DNA from 3 places in the Arthrobacter sp. DualSoilB13 genome. Region 2 is predicted to be linked to each of the others. Evidence: riboswitches for the same ligand, from Rfam matches in the RefSeq annotation. Region 2 holds a riboswitch; each other region holds the start of a gene.
What was found. Region 2 has a riboswitch for S-adenosylmethionine ahead of ACZ5J0_RS17290 (DUF1737 domain-containing protein). Riboswitches for the same ligand answer to the same signal wherever they lie in the genome.
Positions count from the first base shown of each region.

Region 1: linked by a shared signal. The riboswitch ahead of ACZ5J0_RS12405 (aminotransferase class V-fold PLP-dependent enzyme) and the one ahead of ACZ5J0_RS17290 (DUF1737 domain-containing protein) in region 2 are both predicted to bind S-adenosylmethionine.
Region 3: linked by a shared signal. The riboswitch ahead of metX (homoserine O-acetyltransferase MetX) and the one ahead of ACZ5J0_RS17290 (DUF1737 domain-containing protein) in region 2 are both predicted to bind S-adenosylmethionine.

Region 1 is NZ_AP035865.1:2,694,424-2,699,576, reverse strand. Features, by position in the region: gene ACZ5J0_RS12415 (metal-dependent transcriptional regulator) at 1-234, opposite strand, end outside; gene ACZ5J0_RS12410 (class I SAM-dependent methyltransferase) at 244-1,068, opposite strand; gene ACZ5J0_RS12405 (aminotransferase class V-fold PLP-dependent enzyme) at 1,189-2,598, opposite strand; SAM riboswitch class IV at 2,630-2,743, opposite strand; gene hisN (histidinol-phosphatase) at 2,914-3,726, opposite strand; gene rsgA (ribosome small subunit-dependent GTPase A) at 3,782-4,897, opposite strand; gene aroA (3-phosphoshikimate 1-carboxyvinyltransferase) at 4,900-5,153, opposite strand, start outside.
Region 2 is NZ_AP035865.1:3,745,614-3,750,766, forward strand. Features, by position in the region: gene ACZ5J0_RS17280 (NtaA/DmoA family FMN-dependent monooxygenase) at 1-1,201, opposite strand, end outside; gene ACZ5J0_RS17285 (SulP family inorganic anion transporter) at 1,355-3,055, shown strand; SAM riboswitch class IV at 3,142-3,253, shown strand; gene ACZ5J0_RS17290 (DUF1737 domain-containing protein) at 3,267-3,530, shown strand; gene ACZ5J0_RS17295 (rhodanese-like domain-containing protein) at 3,527-3,937, shown strand; gene ACZ5J0_RS17300 (O-succinylhomoserine sulfhydrylase) at 3,938-5,146, shown strand.
Region 3 is NZ_AP035865.1:1,415,285-1,420,437, forward strand. Features, by position in the region: gene ACZ5J0_RS06565 (VOC family protein) at 1-292, opposite strand, end outside; gene ACZ5J0_RS06570 (bifunctional o-acetylhomoserine/o-acetylserine sulfhydrylase) at 517-1,833, shown strand; SAM riboswitch class IV at 1,996-2,112, shown strand; gene metX (homoserine O-acetyltransferase MetX) at 2,128-3,249, shown strand; gene ACZ5J0_RS06580 (hypothetical protein) at 3,304-3,753, opposite strand; gene ACZ5J0_RS06585 (winged helix DNA-binding domain-containing protein) at 3,835-5,010, opposite strand; gene ACZ5J0_RS06590 (SGNH/GDSL hydrolase family protein) at 5,040-5,153, opposite strand, start outside.

The sequences.
Region 1 (5,153 bases), 1.1 Mb from region 2:
CATGGAGAGGGCGAGCCGCATGCCTTCAGGGGTCAGTCTGATGGCGCTATAGGGCTGGTGATCAACCAAACCCTGGTCCTTGAGTTTGCGCACCATCTCCGACACTGAGGAATTTGCCACCCCGAGGCGCAGGGCGAGCTGGGATGACGTAATCGGCTTGTCCTGCCACTCCGTGTAGGAGTAGATGACCTTGACGTAGTCCTCAATCGAGGAGGAGGGCGTACTGGTCTTCACACCCCAAGCCTACCGTGGCGCCGGACCCTGAATCTTGAACGCCCGCCAGGTTTGCGTCATGTAGGGCAACCCGATGGTTTCACCTGGGGCATGACCGAGGTGGTCATGGAGGTACCACTCCAGGTTGTGCATGACCTTAGCCCGGGTGGCGTCGTTGGCTCGGAGATAGTAGCTGCGGGATTTGGTGAGTTCCATGATGTCCTCAGGAGTCAGGGCATCCTCCCACTGGGTCAGGTGGCTTTCCAAACCACCAAACTCCGGGCCAATGACTGGCCGGAAGCCAGGCTTGTGGACATCGCCTGCATGCATGATGCGGGAAAGGCGGTGTACCCAGGGAATAGACGTGTCCAACTGATTCCAGATCAGCCCCAGGACTCCGTGCGGACGCAGGATCCGGGAGATCTCCGTGCTCGCTGCCATGGGCTCACACCAATGCCAGGCTTGGGCAACGCTGACGACGTCGAATGCTGAGTCCGTCAGTCCAGTTCCCTCTGCCGTTCCCTCCAGCGCGTTGACGAGGGGGTAGCTTTTTCGCAGTTGCTCCAGCATGTCCGTGGAAGGATCGACGGCGGTGACCGCCAGTCCGCGCTGGATAAGGAGTGCCGTGAATTTTCCCGTGCCCGCGCCGAGGTCGGCCGCCGACCTTGCCGCGGGAGGAACGAGCCAATCCAGGGAGTCCCGTGGGTAGCCAGGACGCACACGGTCATAGTGTTCTCCGCCGTCCTGGAAGCTCTGGCCGAGTTCGCGCCGACGGGCAGCGTGGAGCTTGGGACCTCGCGGTCCAGCGGGTCCGGGAATGCCGGCCGCACCGTTTGCGGCGCCCGGGGGACGCAGGGACACGCAGAACTCCTTCACAGGATGGCCAGTGGGTACCCTACGAATTTACCGCAGCGGCCGTTACGCCTGGTCCACAGTGTGCCTGGTCCACAGTGTTTCTAGTCGACTGTGTGTTTTCTAGTCGACTGTGCAGGGAGCTGCTCCCGCAGTGCCCGGAGTGTTGGGCGCCCATTCGGGGTAGGTGCGGTGGTCATTGGCGGGAACCCATCGGCCCTCGTCCACCACGTAGTCCCAACCCAATCCGTCGCGCTTGAGCCCTTGGATGCCTGCGAGCAGCCTGGAAGCGTCCTCCAACCGGGAGCCGACGCCGAAGCTGGCACGCAGAGAGCCAGACGGGAGCCCCAGGCGCTTGAGGAGCGGGTGGGCGCAGAAGCGGCCGTCCCGCAGGCCCACGCCGTGCTCTGCTGCCAGGTAGGCGGCCACCAATCCGGCGTCGAATCCTTCGACGGAGAAATTGACCACACCGATGGTGTCCAAGGAGTCTGTGAAGATCTTGTGCACGGTCACGCCGTCGATGGCTTCCAGGCCTTCCACCAAGTAGGAGCGGATGGCGGTTTCATGGGCGTGCCACTCGTCCTGGTCCAACCCGGCCAGCACCTGGGTGGCACGGGCGAGGGTTGCGGCACCCAGAACATTGGGCGAGCCGCCCTCGTGCCGCGCAGGGCCTGCTGCCCAGCTAACGGAGTCCAATCGGGCTTCACGGACTGCGCCGCCACCGGCCAGGTGCGGAGTGCCGGCGTCGAGCCAGTCGGGACGGCCCACCACAACGCCGGCACCGAAGGGGGCGTAGAGCTTGTGTCCGGAGAAGACCACGTAGTCCACGTCTGCCTCGGTGATGTTGATCCGACGGTGCGGTGCGAGTTGGGCGGCATCCACCACAATCCGTGCACCGTACTGGTGGGCCAGGGAAGCAAGCTCTGCGATGGGTAGGATCTCACCGGTGACGTTGGAGGCTCCGGTTACCGCAAGCAGGCTAACACCGCCTTGAGCCAGCTCCCCGCGGAGTTTGTCCAGGGTCTCGGCCAAGGTTGATGCCGCTACGACGCTGCGGTGCGGGACGCCCTGCCACGGAAGCAGGTTGGCGTGGTGTTCGATATCCAGGTACAGGACCTCACCTGCGGGCTTGCCGTTGATCAGCGGAAGGCAGCCGGCCAGCAGGTTCAAGGAGTCCGTGGTGTTCCGGGTGAAGATGACAGAATCATCTGCCCGCCCGCCAACGAATTCGCGGACGATGTTCCGTGAATTTTCGTACACCGACGTGCTGATCTGGGAGGCGTAGCCCGCACCGCGGTGGACACTCGCATAGTAGGGAAGGACTTCGTTGAGGTAGGCCGAGACGATGGTCAACGCCGGAGCCGATGCCCCGTAGTCGAGGTTTGCGTAGCGAACGTGTCCGCCCTGAATCAGGGGCGCTTGCAACTCGGCGCCGGTAACAGCGGCCAGCGGCCGTGCAGCGGCAGCTGTCTCTGCTGTGGTTTCTGCGGCGAAGGACGGAATGATGTTTGAGTCGAACGTGACAGTGCTCATAGGACCTCACTCAAGAGGGACCCCCATAGGGAATCCGCGCTTGCCGCATCCGTTCCGGACCGGCCGGGTCGTCACCCGGGGCACCCCACCGCGAATGGAGGGTTGCCGGCCAGCTAACCGGGGTTTAGCGCTGGCACTCGTGACCTGTAAAAAGGCTAAAGCACGTCCGGGGGGCCTTCCAAAGCCGCTGCCGATTGTTAAGCCCTTTGTTACGTCGGAGCCAAAATGCCTGCTTCGTCGAATAAAAAACGGCGGAGACCCACAAAAGGGGGCTGCCGCCGTCGAATATTCCGTTCCTGCTGGTTTGCAGGAGGACTAGAGAAGATCGTCCAGGCCCGGGTTGAGCCGCTTGAGGACTTCTGAGTGGAGGATCGAGTTGGTGGCCAGTGCATTGCCGCCGAAGGGACCGTCTTCGCCTTCCAGGGAGGTGAAACGGCCACCGGCCTCAGTGACGATGGGGACGAGTGCTGCCATGTCATATAGGTTCAGCTCAGGCTCGCAGGCGATGTCCACTGCGCCCTCGGCCACGAGACAGTACGACCAGAAGTCACCATAGGCGCGCGTGCGCCAAACATCTTCGGTGAGGTCCAGGAACTCGTCAAGATTGCCGCGTTCCTTCCAGCCCGAGAGGCTGGAGTAGGACAAGGAGGCGTCAGCCAAACTGGAGACGTTGGAAACTTTGAGGCGCGTGGCCGAGGCGAGGGACCGGCCCATGTAGGCGCCCATGTCCTTGGCGGCCCACCAGCGTTTCCCCAATGCCGGGGCGCTCACAACGCCCACCACAGGTTCGCCCTCGTCCACGAGGGCAATTAACGTTGCCCACACCGGAACACCCCGGACGAAGTTCTTGGTTCCGTCGATGGGGTCGATGATCCAACGGCGCGAGCCGTGGCCGCTGCTGCCGAACTCCTCGCCCAGGACCGCATCACGTGGGCGCGAGCGGGACAGCTGGCCGCGGATAGCTTCCTCAGCGGCCTTGTCAGCGTCAGTGACCGGCGTGAGGTCAGGCTTGGTTTCGATCTTGAGGTCCAGTGCCTTGAAGCGATCCATGGTCTGGGCATCGACTGAATCAGCGAGGACGTGGGCCAGGCGCAGGTCATCGTTGTACGTGGAAACGGGATGGGTCATGCCACCAAACTATCCTGAATCGTTCGCCTCATTGGGGACGTGAAGCCGGTAACGATCAGTTGACGGTGCCCAGTTCCTTGGTCTCTTTCGCCTCGAGTCTTGGGTCTGCACCCAACAGGCGGCGCAGGGAGGCCAACCGTGCTACTCCTGATGGTCCTGCGTGGCCATCGTTCACCCATGCATCCAGCCCGCAATTGGTGGCGGTTGCACTGTGCTTGCAGCCCCGGTCGCAGGTTTCCGTGCCGGGCTCAAGGTCCGGGAACGAATGGAGGATCCGGTCCGGGTCCACATGCGCCAGGCCGAAGGAACGGATGCCGGGCGTATCGATAATCCAGCTGCCGGACGGGGCGTCGTCCAGCTTCAGCGCCAAGGCCGAGGATGAGGTGTGCCGGCCACGGCCCGTCACCGCGTTGACGCCGCCCGTGGCGCGCTCCGCCCCTGTCAGTGCGTTAACCATGGTGGATTTGCCGACACCCGAGTGGCCCAGCATGACGGTGACTTTGCCACCTAGATGTGAGCGGAGCTGGGATACGGCGTCCTTGTCCAGCCGGGCTGAGAGTCCATCATCCGAGCGGGCATCAATGCCGCCGGCCTCGGAGTCAGCGGTACGGCTGATGATCACGGGAAAGTCCAAGCTCAGGTAATTGGCAAGGAGCTCCGCCGGATCCTTGACGTCCGCCTTGGTGATCAGCAGCAACGGCTCGATGCCGGCGTCGTATGCCGCAACCAGGGCACGATCAATAAACCCGGTGCGTGGTTCCGGGTTGGCCGCCGCAACAACCACAACAAGCTGATCGGCGTTGGCTACAACTACCCGTTCTATGGGGTCGGTATCGTCAGCGCTGCGGCGAAGAAGTGTCTTCCGCTCTTCCACCCGGACAAGCCGCGCCAAAGTGTCGGGGGACCCGGAGACATCACCTACCAGCGCGACGAAGTCCCCTGGGACAACGGGATTTCGCCGCAGCTCACGGGCGCGGGCTGCAATCACGATCCGCTCGTTGGCGGAATCTTCGCCAACAATTGCCCGGTAGCGCCCGCGGTCCACAGTGATGATCCTGCCTATCACGGCGTCATCGTGGCTGGGGCGGTCCTTGGTGCGCGGCCTGGATCCTTTTTTGCTGGGACGGATCCGGACGTCGGATTCGTCCCAGGAACGTGCGTCACGGCCCATGGTCAGTTACTGGCCTCATCAAGATCGTCGCTGTCATCTGTTTGCTGCAACATGGCCGCCCACATCTGTGGGAATTCCGGCATGGTTTTTGACGTCGTGGCGATGTCTTCGACTTGTACGCCTTCGACAGCGAGCCCGAGGATCGCGCCGGCAGTAGCCATGCGGTGGTCGGCGTAGCTGTGGACGACGCCTCCATGAAGGGCAGCCGGGCGGATCACCAAGCCATCGGCGGTTTCCTCAGCATCGCCTCCGAGGC
Region 2 (5,153 bases):
AGAACAGGAACCCATCGCCGCCCACGGCGGAGCCTGTTTCCTCCAGGTAGTCAGCGATTTCGCCAGCCGTGCCGATGATCGAGTCGCCTGCTCCGCCGCTGCGTGCCTCGAGGATCTGGCGAAGGGTGGAACCTGGAGGGGCAGCCTTGGCGAAGTGTTCCAATGTGCCTTGGTTGCTGTTGGTGCTCAGCTCGGGCAACGGAGCGTCGAGGTCGAACTGCTTGAAGTCGATGACGGAGAGGTAGGAGATCGAGTTGAGCTGGCTGTCGATGTCTCTCTGGGTGAGTTCACGCCGCTGCGCCCGCAGCTCCTGTGCCTCGGCTGTAGAACCAACAACGGTGGGCTTCAGGACGAAAAGTACCTTGACGTCATCGGGATTTCGGCCGGCCTTCGCAGCTTCCGCGCGGATGGAGTCACGGTAGGACTTCATCCCGTCAACCCCACGAGCGAGGGCAATGGCGACGTCGGCATGGCCGCCCGCGAATGCCTTGCCCCGGGGCGAGGCACCAGCCTGAACCAGCACAGGTTCCTCAGGCAGGGGCGCCGTGTTCAACGGGCCTCTGACCTTGAAAAAGTCTCCTTGGTGGTTGATGGGGTGCACTTTGTTATGGTCCGCGAACACCCCGGCTTCAACATCCTCAAGCACGGCCCCAGGTTCCCAACTCCGCCAAAGGCGCCTAACGACGTCCACGAACTCCTCCGCTTTCTCATAGCGGAGATCGTGTTCAATCTGCTGGTCCAGCCCATAGTTCTGTGCGGCGAGGTCGCTGCCGGAGGTGACGACGTTCCAGCCGAGCTGTCCTTCTGAAAAGTGTTGCAGCGTGGCCAGGAGCCTGGCGGCGGTGAAGGGCGGGTAGAAGGAAGCGCTGACCGTGGGCACGATTCCGAGGTGCTCCGTGGCGGAGAGAAGGTACGGGACCAAGGCAAGGGGATCGTGCTTAGGTGCAAACGAGGCGTGGGCCAAGGAAACCTCGGCCGTACCCCCATAGGTGTCCGGAACGGTGAGGGAATCTTCAATGATGAACAGGTCCAAGCCGGATCGCTCAAACGCCCGGACGGCCTCCTGATAGAGGGCGGGTTTCTTCCAGTCGTAGCCCAGGCCATAGCCGGGAGTCCCCCAACCCTGGACACCGAAACCGTGGCCCACGAACCATCCAAAGTGCAGCATGGGCTTGAGTGTAGAACTGCTTTGTCCGTTCACCGCGACCTGATTTCATGCGAAGTTACAGGGGGTCGTACTGGGTCAATTATGCTCCCGGGACGTCACATTTGGGCCCCGCCCATGACGGTATGGATTTCCACATACGGCGTTCGCCTTGTTCCGCAAACACCATGCGTCCGGAATGATCGCTGTATGAGTTCAGCCACCCGCACTTCCGCCAAGGACCGCCTTTGGGGCGTCTGGGCACTCAAGGGGTACAAACGTGAATGGCTGCGGCACGACGCCGTGGCGGGTGCTGCGCTCTTTGCCCTGCTGGTGCCTGCGGGCATGGCCTACGCGCAGGCGGCCGGTTTGCCACCCGTCACAGGGCTCTACGCCACGGTGATTCCGTTGCTGGTTTACGCCGTGGTGGGGCCTTCGCGCATTTTGGTCCTGGGACCCGATTCATCCCTTGCCCCCATGATTGCCGCAGCTATTGTTCCGCTCGCAGCCGGCAGTAGTGAGAGATCGGTGGCACTCGCCGGGCTGTTGGCTGTGTTGATCGGGGTGATCATGCTCGCGGGCTCCGCCCTGAATCTCGGTGCCATCACCGGGCTGCTGTCCAAACCCATCAGGCTCGGATACCTGAACGGAATCGCCTTGCTGGTGGCGTTATCGCAGCTTCCGGCGTTCCTGGGGATAGAGGCCGACGGCGACATCTGGCAAAAGCTCGCGAAGGTCACCACCGGGTTGCTGGGCGGCGGGGTCAATGTCACCGCGCTGCTGCTAGGCGTCGGTTCCCTGGCCCTCATTTGGATCCCGCGGCTGCTGAAGTGGAAGGTACCCGGCGTCCTGCTGGCGGTGGTCGGCTCGTGCGTTGCAACGGCTGTTTGGGGCCTGAACGACGACGTCAAGGTCACCGGGGTTTTGCCGCAGGGGCTGCCGATGCCCGCGCTCGGCGGCATTGGCTGGGCTGACGCTCTGATGCTGCTTCCCGCTGCGGCCGGTATTGCCCTCATGGCTTTCGCAGACACTGGCGTCCTGTCCCAGACATTGGCAGCGAAGGAGGGAAAGAGAGTCTCGGGCAACCGGGAGATGGCGGCGTTGGGGGCAGCCAACGCAGCCACCGGCTTGCTGGGCGGGTTCCCTATATCCGGCAGTACCTCGCGGACGCCCGTGGCTGTGGACGCCGGCGCCAAATCCCAGATGACCGGGGTGGTTGGTGCGGTGCTGGTTCTGGCTTTCATGCTGCTGGCTCCCGGAGTGACCGGGTACCTGCCTTCGGCCACCCTGGCGGCCGTCGTCATCGCTGCGGCAATTGCCTTGGCCGACCCCGCCGGTGTTAGGCGGCTCTTCAGCCTGAGCCGAAGCGAATCCGTGGTCATGCTGGCTGCGTTCCTGGGCGTCCTCACCGTTGGGGTACTGCAGGGAATCGTGGTGGCCATTGCCTTGGCGCTTTTGGACTTTGTTCGGCGGGCCTGGGATCCGTACCGGACAGAACTCGGCGCCGAAGAAGGGCTCCCTGGCTATCACGATCTGGAGCGGCACCCCGAAGGCGAGCGCATCCCCGGACTCCTCATCCTCCGCTTTGATGCGCCCCTGTTCTTCGGTAATGGGCAGGTCCTAGCTGCCTTTGTCCGGGAGCAACTGGACGAAGCCCCGGAGGAGACCGCGGATCCGGTTACCCATGTCATCCTCGCCGCGGAGCCCATCACCGGGATCGACACTACGGCGCTGGATGACCTGGTCACATTGGACGAATGGCTGGCCCGCAAAGGCGTGGATTTAGTGTTCGCCGAACTGAAGGGGCCTGTCAAAGACAAACTACTCCGCCTGGGCACTGCAGCCCGTTTTACGCCCGAGCACTTCTTCCCCACTGTGGGCGCAGCCGTGCGCGCACTGAAAAACGCATAAGGGAAGCACCGCCGATTACGCAACATGACGGCCGGACACCAGCCCGCAAGTGCAGCCCGAGGCCCGCGGATGTTACGTTTTTCTTGAGTAATGAGTACCAGCGCGAAGCCCTGACTTGCTGGTCGGCAACCCTCTCTCCGGCGGGGTGCCTCAGGTGACTACTCGGCGTATCGACAACTCGAACTGCAAGCGTGACTGAGGAGCACCAGCTATGCCTGAACCTACTGAAGAAAAACTTTCCTATCGCCTGATTACTGGCCCGGACACCCGTGATTTCTGCGAGCGGATCCACAGCGCCCTCGCGGAGGGCTATGTGCTCCATGGCAGCCCGGCTGCCACGTTCAACGGCACCGACGTCATCGTTGCCCAAGCAGTGGTGCTGCCCGCCGCGATCGCCAATGCCGATGCCGCCGTTGCCAGTGCCGTTGACCAGCTTGAGAGCGACGACGACGAAGCATTCGAGGGACACGCATGAGCTACGCAGGTGACCTGACCCCGCAGGATGCGTGGGCCAAACTCGAAGAAGGTGCCATCCTGGTGGACGTCCGCACCGAGGGCGAGTGGGCCCACATCGGTATCCCCGACACCAAAGCCACGGAAAACGATCCCCTGTTCATCCAGTGGAACCTCGCCGGCGGCATCCCCAACTCCCGCTTCATCGAGGACTTGCGTCAGCAGGCACCCGAGGACCACGGCGTTGAGCTGGTGTTCCTATGCCGTTCCGGCCAGCGCTCCATCTCCGCAGCCATCGCCGCCACGCAAGCCGGTTTCACTGCCTACAACGTCTTGGAGGGCTTTGAAGGTGAACCGGACCGCTATGGTGAGCGCACCGTCAACGGTTGGAAGAACCGTGGCCTGCCGACGAATCTGGGGACTGAGTAAGTGACTTTTAATCCCGATGCCGCCGGGTGGAGCCCTGATACCCAGGCCGTCCGCGGTGGCCTTGACCGTACCAACTTCCAGGAAACGTCCGAGCCCGTTTTTCTGAACTCCGGTTTCGTCTACGAATCCGCTGCTGCCGCCGAGCGCGCCTTCACCGGTGAGGACGAACGTTTCGTTTACTCCCGCTACGGCAACCCTTCCGTTGCAACGTTCCAGGAGCGGCTGCGCCTGCTCGAAGGAACCGAAGCCTGCTTTGCGACTGCGTCAGGTATGTCCGCGGTCTTCACTGCCTTGGGTGCCCTGCTGGCTGCCGGTGACCGCGTGGTTGCCGCCCGTTCCCTGTTCGGTTCCTGCTTTGTGATCCTCAATGAGATCCTGCCACGGTGGGGCGTTCACACGGTCTTCGTAGACGGCCCGGACTTGGAGCAGTGGCGCGAAGCCCTCTCCGAGCCCACTACCGCGGTCTTCTTCGAATCTCCGTCCAACCCCATGCAGGAGATCGTGGACATCGCTGCGGTCAGCGAACTGGCGCATGCTGCCGGGGCCACCGTGGTGGTGGACAACGTCTTTGCCACGCCCCTGCTACAACGCTGCGGTGAGCTGGGAGCGGACGTCATTGTTTACTCCGGCACCAAGCACATCGACGGCCAGGGACGCGTCCTTGGCGGCGCGATCCTGGGCACCAAAGAACTCATCGACGGCCCCGTCAAGCAACTCATGCGGCACACCGGCCCTTCACTATCCGCGTTCAACGCCTGGGTGCTGACCAAGGGCTTGGAGACCATCGGACTGCGTGTAAACCACAGCTCGGCATCCGCGTTGAAGATCGCAGAGTGGCTCGAGCAGCAACCCGACATCAGCTGGGTTAAGTACCCGCTGTTAAAGTCTCACCCGCAGTACGAACTTGCGGCGAAGCAGATGAAGGCGGGCGGCACCGTCCTGACCTTTGAGCTATCTCCTTCGGCCGGACGATCAGCCAAAGAGGCTGCCTTCGCCTTGCTCGACGGTCTCTCCGTCATTGACATCTCCAACAACCTGGGCGACTCCAAATCCCTCATCACCCACCCTGCCACCACCACCCACCGGGCCATGGGACCGGAGGGGCGGGCGGCGATCGGGCTTTCGGATGGTGTTGTCCGCCTGTCCGTAGGGCTTGAAGATGTAAACGACCTCATCCTGGATCTGGAGAAGGCCCTCAAACAGGTCTAACCTTGCT
Region 3 (5,153 bases), 2.0 Mb from region 2:
CGAACGGGGCGAGGTCATCAACGGCGACGCACCAGCCCATCCAACCTCCACCGGCAGCCGACCGTGCACGGACGGCTTGGCCAAAGGGTGCTTTGTCGGAAGCAGGGTGGTCCAGGACCTCCACAACTTCCAGGTATTTGTTATCCGCGAGGGGAATGATCATGTTCCGGGTACCGAAGCGCGGGTGCACTCCGCCCCGGACAGCGTCCACTCCCAATGCCGCGGAAATTCGTTCGGTAGTGGCCAAAAGGCCATCTCGTTCACAGGCGTAAGAGACGTGATCCATGCGCATGGCTTCATCTTGGCACTTTGTGATCAGTGTCTCAGCTAAGTCAAGCCTAACTAAGGTGGGATCTGTGTAATTTTCGCTATGGGCGTCATGCGAGGACGCGAAGAGACCGAAAGATTCCATCGGCGTCATAAAGCTGTTCTGACTTCCGGACAGTTCCTAGACTGGCCCCAGTTCAGCTGCACCACACTGCTGCCAAACCCATGCGTCACGAACAGGAGAACTCCATGTCCCAAGGATGGTCTTTCGAAACCCGCCAAATCCACGCAGGCCAGGAGCCGGACTCAGCCACCGGAGCGCGCTCGCTTCCCATCTACCAGACCACGTCCTTCGTGTTCCCCAGTGCCGAGAGCGCTGCCAACCGCTTCGCCCTGGCGGAGCTCGCACCCATCTACACCCGGATCGGCAACCCGACGCAGGATGCCGTGGAGCAGCGGATCGCGAGCCTGGAAGGTGGCCTGGGAGCACTCCTGCTTAGCTCAGGACAAGCCGCGGAGACGTTCGCCATCCTGAACATCGCTGAGGCCGGCGACCACATCGTGGCGAGCCCCAGCCTGTACGGCGGCACCTACAACTTGCTTGCACACACTCTGAAGAAATTCGGCATCTCAGTCACCTTCGTGGAGGACCCGGACAACCTGGATCAGTGGCGTGACGCCGTCCAGCCGAACACCAAGCTGTTCTTCGGCGAGGTTGTCTCCAACCCTCGGCAGGACGTGCTGGACATCGAGGGCATCGCACGCGTCGCCCACGAGGCCGGCGTGCCCCTGATCGTGGACAACACCCTGTCAACGCCGTACCTCATTCGTCCCATCGAGTGGGGCGCTGACATTGTGGTCCACTCGGCAACCAAGTATCTGGGCGGTCACGGTTCCGCAATTGCCGGTGTGATTGTGGACTCCGGCAACTTCGACTTCGGCAAGGACCCGGAACGCTTCCCCGGCTTCAACACCCCGGACCCCAGCTACAACGGGCTGGTTTACGCCAGGGACCTCGGCAAGGACGGTGCGTTGGGTGCCAACCTCTCCTACATCCTCAAGGCCCGCGTCCAGTTGCTTCGTGATCTCGGCTCGGCCGTGTCTCCGTTCAACGCCTTCCTCATTGCCCAGGGGTTGGAGACCTTGAGCCTGCGCGTGGAGCGTCACGTAGCGAACGCCACCAAGGTGGCTGAGTGGCTTGAAAGCCACGACGACGTCGAATCGGTCGCCTACGCGGGCCTGCCATCCAGCCCGTGGTATGACCGTGGCCGGAAGTACGGACCCAAGGGCACGGGGGCAATCGTTGCCTTCAACATCAAGGGTGGCGTGGAAGCGGGCAAGCGTTTTGTGGATGGTCTGGAACTGCACTCGCACGTTGCCAACATAGGTGACGTCCGCTCGCTGGTCATCCACCCGGCGTCGACGACGCACAGTCAGCTGACCGCGGAGCAGCAACTTGTTGCGGGCGTCAACCCGGGCCTGGTGCGCTTGTCCGTCGGTATCGAGCACGTAGATGACATCATCGCGGACCTCGAAGCCGGATTCCGGGCTGCCAAGGGCGCCTGACGCCCACGGCCCAACGCACCAGACCGACTGCCGCCCGCGCCGACGAAAATTCGCCGGGCGGCAGTGGCGGTGCTCGTAGGCGAACGAAATGACCTTTGACCGTCACACTGTTGTCACATTCTTCGCCAGAACCCCCCTGTGTTTCCTAGACTCTTCGTATTAGGTCATGAGTGCCAGCACACAGCCCCGGCTTGCTGGCCGGCAACCCTCCTCCGCGGTGGGGTGCCCCGGGTGAAGACCTGGCCTGTTCGCACGCAAGGCGACGGGCAAGCGCGAGGTTAAGGTGTCAAAGGAATGACCATTACTGCTACAGCCCTTCCAAAATCCGGAGAAGAAGATGGAACCGTCAAGTACGCCGGCATAGGCCCACTGGAACTTGAAGCCGGCGGATTCCTCCCCGACGTCGTACTCGCCTATGAGACCTGGGGGCAGCTGAACGCGGATGCCTCCAACGCGGTGCTCATCCAGCACGCACTCACCGGCAGTACGCACGTAGCCCGCGGAGCCACGGACGAGGAAGGATGGTGGGAGCAACTCGTTGGTCCGGGTGCCACCATCGACACCAACAAGTTCTTTGTCATCTCCATCAACATCGTGGGCGGCTGTTACGGCAGCACCGGTCCATCATCCGAAGCCCCGGACGGACGCCCGTGGGGCTCGCGATTCCCGCTGGTCACCCTGCGCGACAGCACAGAGGCAGAGTCGCGCCTCGCCGATACCCTGGGAATCGACGCCTGGCACGCCGTATTGGGCGGATCCATGGGCGGCGCACGCGCCCTTGAGTGGGCTGTGACATACCCCCATCGGGTCAAACGCTGCGCAGTCATCGCAGTAGGCGCCTACAGCACGGCCGAGCAGATTGCTTTTGCCCAAGCACAAACCCTGGCCATCAGGCAGGACCCGAATTTCAACAACGGCGACTACTACGGTGGCCCCGCGCCTGAGCACGGTTTGGCTTTGGCCCGGCGCATCGCCCACATCACCTACCGCTCGGCACTGGAGCTGGACGTCCGCTTTGGCCGGCAAGCCCAGCACCAGGAGACTCCGCTCGCCGCCGCAGCATTGGGCGAGCGGGGCCGGTATCAGGTGGAAAGCTACCTGGACCACCAAGGAACCAAACTGGTCCGCCGCTTTGACGCCAACAGCTACATCGCCATCACCGAGGCACTGATGTCCCACGACGTCACCAGGGGGCGCGGATCGTTGGAAGCGGCGCTTTCGGGTGCCACGGCGGAGTTCTTCGTGGCGGCAGTGGACAGTGACAGGCTCTACTTCCCGGCCCAGTCCCGGGAACTGGCCGCTGCGCTGCCTGGCGAGGTGCCGGTCCACGTCATTGAAGCGCCGATCGGCCATGATGGCTTCCTCACCGAAATCGGCCAGCTCTCAGCCCAGCTCCGCGAAGCGTTTTTCGCCTAAACGCTGGTGTGCTGACCCTGCTTAAACGGCAAGGAACGTCCGATGCCAGGCAGTTCAGCCATTCATGATCTCGCCGCGCTGCCGCATGTAATCCTCCATGGCGATCTCGCCGTTGCTGAATTTTGTATCCAGCTCGGCCAGCTTGCGAGCCCGGTATCCTTGCGGCTCGGACCCGCTCGTCGAGGCGAACGGGGTGGGGGAGGACGGGTTCGACGGCGGCACGGACTGCGGCGCGTCATCCACAGGGCGGATGACGGTGGGCTCGGACGGGTAGCCCGGGTAGCCCGGCGAAGGGTACCTTTGCCCGGGGTAGCCCTGTCCCGGGTACTCCTGCTGCTGGTAATTCTGCGGCGGATACCCCGGGCCCGGCAGGTTCTGCGGCGGGTACCCCGGGCCGCGGAAGGTGTCGTTCTGGATCCGGCGCGCCCGGGAGCGGTTGTACATGCGGATTCCGAGGGGAATCAGCCACGAGCAGACGATGATCCAGAAGATCAGATTGTTCACAGTGCAGGCCTCCTAGGTCTTAACCCAGCTTAGTCCTGCCACCTGGACGCGGCCCGTCTCCCGGAACAAGCCCCGGCTATTTCACACCAGCTTGGTCTCCATGCCCAGGAACAGGCCGTAACGATCCGCCTCGGCCTGCAAGGCGTCCTGCTCTTCCGCAGTTGCCGGCCGGTTCATGCGGACATCGAGTTCGCAGGCCCCTCCGGAGAAACCGTGGCGCCACCATCCGGCCAGCCTGCCGTCCACCAGGACCACGTGCATGGGTCCGTTGTCCTCGGGGAAGTAGGGAGCCGTTCCACCAAGGAAGTGCCGGGACTGTGAGTAGCCCATCACGTATTCGTCGTAGCACTGGATGAGGTCCAGGCGGGGGAGCCCGCCGTCCTGGATCGCTGAAGAATGGTGGCCGTTGGTGAGAGCCCCCACTTCTTCAGATGCCAGATAAAACTCCAGGCCATCAAAGTGAACAGTGCCCAGGCTCCCGGGGGAGATCTCCTCAGCCACATCGATTCCCCGCTTCACGTCTTTCATGGTCAACCCGGACCACACCGCACAGTCTTTGACTGTTGCGGGGCCCCGGCTGCTGAAGTATCGCAGCGCCAATTGCCCAAGTGCCTGTTCACGATCCTCCCCGGCCAACGGTGAGGTTAGGAACCCGGGAACGCGTTCCTCGAACAAGGCATACGTTTGTTTCAGGGCGCCGCCGGCGGAACGGACGGGGGAGCCGCTGACCAGGACACGGCTGATTTCTGCGTGCATGAGGTGATAGATGAAGCCCAGGCCCTTGCTGGGGAAGCCGGCTTGTCCCAGGACTGCGGCCAGTTCCTCCCGCGTTTTGTGGGCCCCGTCCGCCACGGCCGCGGCCAGGATCCGGCCGCTTGCGGTAGCAGCGTCCTCATCGATTCCCGTCTGGCGGTACATGCCTTTGTTGCCTTGGTGGAGGCGCTCTGCGGACAATCCCATCAACCAGCCGAGGTCGTCCCGGTGCACGAAGTGCCAGGTGGGGCGGAGGATGTGTGTCCGCAGGATGGTTCCGTCCGCTACGGCCTGCTCCACGTCCGCGGCCGTGACCACCGGTGGCGAGCCGGCGGAGCTTCTCTGCGCAAGGGTCCACCTCGCATAAGCGAACTCCTGTGACTGGACGGCCAGGAGGTTACGGACCACGTCCGCGGGGCCTCCGGCGTGGGGGGCCCGCAGTTGTTGCCGCCGGAGCCGTATCCGCCGGACGCTCTCCGCGGACAGGGAGCTACCACCCGGCATGGCGGACCTCGCGGCGAAGAAGCGTCACGTCAGCGGCGTGGCAACAGGGTGCCGGTGGAACCGAAGACGGGACCCGGCGTCGGACGTTTTGGACTGATGCCATCGCCGGAGGACCGATGCCGAAGCCTCCGGATCACCCATGG